2 regions of the Bacillus sp. NEAU-Y102 genome follow, and region 1 is predicted to be linked to the other one. Evidence: riboswitches for the same ligand, from Rfam matches in the RefSeq annotation. Region 1 holds a riboswitch; the other holds the start of a gene.
What was found. Region 1 has a riboswitch for cyclic di-GMP ahead of ACYFX0_RS22230 (methyl-accepting chemotaxis protein). Riboswitches for the same ligand answer to the same signal wherever they lie in the genome.

Region 1 (3,431 bases):
CCAATTCCGATAGAAGTAAATGTTGCAATTAAGCCTGGAATCATAAAGCTATGATTTAATACGTATTTACCAATACCTGTTGTACCGGTACGGTCAAAGTTAATGGCAGCAACGATTGTCCCGTAGTTTGGAATGAAGAAATATCCGTTTACTGCAGGGAACATCGCAATCAGTAGTGCTGGTGGAATACCAAGGGATAGTCCAAGTGGCATTAAGGCACGTACTGTTGCTGCTTGGCTGTACAGTAAAATAGATAGAATGAATAGTGCGATGGCAAATAGCCAAGGTGCACTTGTTACTAAATGCTGAATGGATCCTTGAATCATATTTAAGTTTCCATTAAAGAAAGTATCTCCCATCCAAGCGATACCGAAAATAGCAACAACTGCTGTTGCTCCTGCTTTAAAGACGTTACCAGACACAATGCTTTCTACATTTGGTTTACAGAAAATAATAATAAGAGCCGCGATAGTTAACATAACCATCTCAATTGTGTTCGGCATGGAAAGACGGGCTAACTTCCCATCAACTATCCATCCTGGACGAAGTGCTTCAAATGAACCAAGAAGTACAACAAGGAAGGTTCCTACAAGGAAAAGGATAACTGATAATTTTGCGCCCTTTACACCTACAAATTCTTTTTTCTCTTCAAGCTTAGGAATCATTCCTTCTTTTAATCGTTTTAAGTATTCAGGGTCTTCATTTAATTCTTTTCCCATCTTACTAGCAACGAATGCTGCTAACATACAAGCAATGAAAGTAGAAGGAATACTCACTTTTAAAATATCTAATAAAGTGATTTTATAGTCAGCTAACATTGCTAAAAGAGCAACTGTGGCAGCTGAAATTGGGCTAGCTGTAATTGCTTGTTGAGAAGCGATTACGGCAATCGACATTGGGCGTTCCGGTCTAATCCCTGATTCACGAGAGACTTCTGCAATAACAGGAAGTACAGAATAGGCAACGTGACCAGTACCTGCACATAGTGTGAATAAATAAGTAACAATTGGAGCAAAAAAAGTAATACGCTTTGGATTTTTTCGTAATGCTTTTTCAGCTAGGTGAACAAGATAGTCCATTCCTCCAGCAGCTTGCAAAGCACCAGCGGCTGTAATTACTGCCAAAATCATAAGCATTACATCGATAGGAGGCGCGGTCGGTTGTAAGTGGAAGACAAAAACGAGTATTGCCATACCAACTCCACCCATTACTCCTAAACCAACTCCGCCTAGGCGTGCACCAATAAAAATACAGAGTAACAAGGTAAGAAATTGTAGCCAAAACATGATAAACTACCTCCGAAATTCATTAGTTAAGATATATTCGAATAGTTTAATTTGAATGAAAATTAAATAAATACCCGAAGAAATCCTTGTTATTTATACATTTTTTATTATATAACACAAAAAAAGTAACATTCACGTACTTTTTGAAATTATTTCGAAAAAGCAATTCTTTAAAAATTTGTATTTATATCTCTAAATAAGTAGACATTTTGATTTATATGTTGTAACCTTTGATAGAGAATATATGATTCTCATAGAACTCCCATATCGTTCAACTCGTTCAGCGAGAAAGGCAAACTGATGGAAACATGAGGACGCAAAACTACAGGAGCTAAGGTCGAAAGGCTATGCTAGCCAGTTACCGGACGGATAGGGTTGGTCTTGGCCAATGCTTTTACATTGGCTTTTTTTTATTCTCGAACATATTGAGAAACATCTTTAAACAAAATATTCATATATTTTGTTTTTTTATTTAGTATCATTAAGGAAGGTGGATATTAATGAAAAAATATTGGCATAAGTTATCGTTCCTTCAAAAGAACGTCTTATTAACCGTATTAGTTATTTTGACACTTGTTGGAAGTATGGGCGCGTTAAGTTTCAACATGTTTCAAAATAGTATGATGTCTTTATTTGAAAGACAGTCTATTGAAACAGGAGAAATAGTGTTGAAAAAATTGGATGTAGAATTAGTTAGAGACATGGCGAAAGATCCTACAGCCGAAAAAGTGAAAAAAGAAAAGTTAACAGAGAAATTAGATGAAGTGTCAAAAGAATTGAAAAGTGTTGGACAAACGTATGTTACAGGAGCAAAACCGAATGAAAAGCGGGAATTACAACTCGTTGGTTTGACTACAGAGTTAACAAATGCATTCCCTATAAAGCCGGGAGATTATTATGAACAACCCGCTCATTGGATGAAGGCATACGATAAGGTCATTGATACGAAAAAGGCCCAAATGACAGAAGTATATGAAGATGAAATAGGTTCGTGGGTGACAATATTAGAACCAATTACAGATGGAGAAAACAATATTGTTGCAATTATTGCGGCTGACTTAGATGCTTCCATTGTTCCTATTACAAAAGAGAAGTTTATGATACAGGGCTTACTCTTTATCATTATTTCATTAGCAATTGCGACTATTACTCAATTCTTTATCGTGCGTCACTCGCTAGCTCCATTAAAAGATTTACGAGAAGGATTACGTAAAATTGGTGAAGGTGATTTAAGTATTAAATTAAAAGAAAGACCAGATGATATTGGAATTATTAATGTTTATTTCAATAACACGATTGAAAAATTTAAAGGGATTATAGATAAAGTAAGGCAAACTGCTGAGCAAGTTTCTTCTTCTTCACAAGAATTGTCGGCGAGTACAGAGGAAAACAGTATGGCAGTTCAAGAGATTGCAAGTTCTATTGAAGGTTTAAGAGTAGGGGCACAGTCTCAAAAAACTTCAGTACAACAATGTTTAGGAATTGTACATGGAATGGAAGATAAGGTAGAAGAGATAACTGGGGCTGCAAAACAAGTTGCGGTTGCTTCTGAAGGTATGGAGCAACATTCAATTGAAGGTAATGAAGTGATTGGACAAATTATTAATCAAATGAGTTTAATCCAAAATGCAGTACAGGATTTATCTTCCATCATTTATTCGTTAGAAACAAGGTCAAAAGAAATTAGTGATATCGTAACTGTAATTACAGGTATTTCAAATCAAACAAATTTATTAGCTTTAAATGCTTCTATTGAGGCTTCACGTGCTGGAGCAGCTGGAAGAGGGTTTGCAGTTGTTGCTGATGAAGTACGAAAATTAGCAGAACAAACTGAAGCGTCTGCAAAAGATATAGCGAAATTAATTGGTGAAACACAAGCTGAGACAGAAGATGCTGTAGTTTCAATGCAAAAAGGTTCAAAAGAAGTAGAAACTGGAATTTCACTTGTTCAAAGTAGTGGAGATTTCTTTGAAAAAATTTCAAAATCAGCGCAATCTGTTACAGATCAAGTAAAAGCTGTCTCTGGTAATTCGAGTGACATTTTACAAAATAGCCAGAATATTGTTCAAGTCGTAAATGAATTATCACATATTGCAAATACTTATGCCAACAGCAGTAGTAATGTTGAAGAAAGCATGAAAGAGC
Region 2 (3,431 bases), on a different contig from region 1:
TAACAATATGTTCGACTACTACACCGTCTTTTACTATATCAAACTCTGCATTTTCCAATGGTTTTTCACCATTTTCCGAATCAATTTTCTTTACTTCAATTTGACCCTTTTGCATAGTATTTTTAATTTCAATTGTTTTTGTTTCTCCAGCTTGAAGTGTAACCTCTACTGGGCTTGTTAATTTTTGATATCCTTCTGGTGCTACTGTTTCATAAATTTTATACGTCCCAGGAGCTAAAGTTTGAGGTACTGAAAAACCTTTTTCGTCCGTTTTTAGTTTTGCAACAACTTCATTTGCACTATTTCGAACTTCAAATTCGGCACCTTTTAACCCTTTATTCGGATTCTCAGAATCTGTTTTATGAATCAATACTGTACCATCTTTTGGAGCTTCAGGCGGCGTAATAGTTACTTCTTTTGATGTTAATGTTTTATCATCAAAATGCAATTCCGCTTTATTAGGAATCTTCTTATCTACGTAAGAAGATAAGTCTGCATTATTTTTTATTTTCGCCTTGATACTGAGATTGATTATCTGGTCTTCATATGACTTATAGTCAAAACTCTCACCAAAAGTAAATGTTACTTCACTTCTTTGTTTATCTATATTTAACGTTCCTTTAGAAGTAATATCTTGGCCATTTTGATCATACACTTTTGCCTCTAATACTTCTAAAACATCTTCTAAATCATCACTAATTACCATAGATGTGTATTTAGGAGGATCGTTCGGTATATGTGTACCAACTTGGTATTGAATAACTTGATCCATTTGTGTTAACTGCTCATTCTCTACAAGCTTGCCATTCTCATCAACTATATTTTTTTCAATGCTAGGTGGATTATTGTCACCTGAACCGGATCCTCCTCCACCACTTACAAATACTTGTCCTACTTTTTCTTCAGTTTTAATATTTTTACCTTCTAATTTCACAGTATTTTTATGAGGCTTTGCAGCAGGATTTGTAACCTTTGTTTTATATCTTAAAATATAACCTTTTGAACTGTCTGGAAACTCAATTGTAAATCCAGTCTTCGTTGCATTTATTTTAATGTTAGATAAATCTGCTGGCTTAATATTTGTTGGTGCATAACCATCTTCAAATACAGCCTCTTCTAATACTACGCTGTCTGTAATTAACTCATGCCCAGGTCCTAATGTATCTGTTAATTTAAGATCTTGCATTTCTGTTCCAGTTGCATTTACGTATACAAGCCAATCAGCAATTGAAGGATCTTCTTGATTATAAGAACCCCATTTCAATAAATTTTCCGTATTGGGCTGTGGCTTCGGTCTCTCTGTCGTATTATTTACACTTACTTCTTTATTGACGATTTGACCATCAACGTTAAATTCTAATGGAATTTCTTTAACACCATCATATGCTTCTAGACCAAAGTAGAATTCTACGAATAAAGAGCCTTTAATGTTATTCTTTCCTTCTACGTAATCACCCATAGTACACGTTAATAGACCCTTTTTCATCTCACATGTACCAACTGTTTTTCCTTCAGCATCTTTTAAAGGAAAACTCATATTCATAAGGTCTTTTCGAAACTCTTTTGGCATATCAATTGTGAATTGATCTCCACTTTTTATTTTTTCTTTAGCTGACCACTTCACTTCTACTTTCATACCATCTGAGGCTTGATACGGTTCAGATGTCGTGCCATCAGTACGGGAAATATTAATTTCGTCCACTGGACTTTTCATCACAGCAGCTTGAATAACTGGAGCCCACACATTCAGCACTGAAAATAATACTAGAAAAACTAATGAAACCATTGAAATATGCCTTTTAGTACTTTTCATTTGCATAGTTCCCTCCTATTTTTTTATATTTATATAACAAAAAAAGACCGTCCGGTTGCATCAAAAATGTGCAACCAGACGATCTTAGTAACCAATATGTATTACCGTAGACTCTAAGCTTTGCGGCCTATCCTTTCGAATAGTGTGCTAAAAATATCTTTTATTCTTTTTTTGTTTCATTTTCCTCTTAAACCAAATATTACTATACCGTCTGGACGGTTATAATTCAATACTCTATAAAATTGTTCTATTTTTCTAATAAAAAAAACAATTCACCACTACATTAAATAAGTAATGGTGAATTGTTTTCGCATTATATAGTTCGTATATTCTATTTATACGAATTATCAATAAGAGCTTGAATCACTTTTTCTCTTAACTCGGGGCTTAGTCTGCCAACCCCTAAATATTCCGAATACCATAATCCATCTGCTGCTAATCTAATAATTGTTGCACAAACTGAATCTATCTCATCGTTTTCTATATTCTTTTGCAGTTGCTGAAATGATTGTTGTAATGGCTCAAGTAATTCAGGTTTTAACATGAATGCTGCCATCATACTACTAGACAACTCTTCTGTTCTTCTCTCATTACTTAATCTTTCCTCTACAAAAGAGCGAACCCATCTCCCTTTCCTCTCTGAGTCTTCCGCTACTTTATTGTAAATAGCGCCCTCATAATCCTCTATCCCTCTGACTATCATACCTTCTATTAAAGCTTCTTTATTTGCAAAGTGATACAATAATCCACCTTTACTTACACCCGCCTCTTTTGCCACTGCTTCTAAGGTTAATTTAGCAACCCCTTTACATTGCACAATTTGAGAAGCGGCCGCCAAAATCTTTTGCCGCGTTATGCTGATACTCATTCCTTTTTAAAACCCCATTTCTACTAAATTTATATAAATACGAATCTTATTTTTAATATTGTTGATTACTACTAAGTATTTTCTTTATACAACAAAAGCTTCATTACCTTTGAATTTTTAGTTACTTATTCTATTAAAAATTTCCATATCATTCAATATGATAACATTAAATACACAAAGTCGACTATACATCTATACTTTTGTATTCATTCCTAATATATCCATCAATAAAATTTACCGATGTAGTCCTCCTTATTACTTTATAAGACGGCAGTAATTCTTTCAGCATTAAATAAAAAATGTTATTACTCCCATCGAATCGAGTAATAACATTTTACTTAACAAATTCGCGGCCAACTAGCATCCTTCACATCTTCACTAGTCGGTTTTCTAACTGATCCAATAAAGTGAAACTTTATATCCGCAACATGGACAGGTGTATTTCATTTTGTCACTCCATTATTAACTTGTTTTCCCATATATTCCGACTCACAAAGAATGTAACAGCACAAATCATAGTTATCCCTATGAAAAATGTATTAGAATCTTCATATGTAGTTGGAATGCCTACCGTTACGAAAACAATACTAAAAGCTAAAAATAGATATAATAATAAAGATATAATATAGCTTAGTTTAAATCGTAAAATGATACCTCTAAACAATAGCTCACCAAGTAGACAGCCACCTAAAATAATAGGTACTCCGAAATACAATGTAAGGACTCCCATTTGCGCAGTAGATTGAATTA

Region 2: linked by a shared signal. The riboswitch ahead of ACYFX0_RS08740 (SpaA isopeptide-forming pilin-related protein) and the one ahead of ACYFX0_RS22230 (methyl-accepting chemotaxis protein) in region 1 are both predicted to bind cyclic di-GMP.

The regions. Positions count from the first base shown of each region.
Region 1 covers NZ_JBTWFK010000009.1:108,736-112,166, forward strand. The annotation lists gene ACYFX0_RS22225 (anaerobic C4-dicarboxylate transporter family protein) at 1-1,286, opposite strand, end outside; cyclic di-GMP riboswitch class I at 1,568-1,652, shown strand; gene ACYFX0_RS22230 (methyl-accepting chemotaxis protein) at 1,787-3,431, shown strand, end outside.
Region 2 covers NZ_JBTWFK010000002.1:448,773-452,203, forward strand. The annotation lists gene ACYFX0_RS08740 (SpaA isopeptide-forming pilin-related protein) at 1-1,819, opposite strand, end outside; cyclic di-GMP riboswitch class I at 1,880-1,972, opposite strand; gene ACYFX0_RS08745 (TetR/AcrR family transcriptional regulator) at 2,145-2,681, opposite strand; gene ACYFX0_RS08750 (hypothetical protein) at 3,133-3,431, opposite strand, start outside.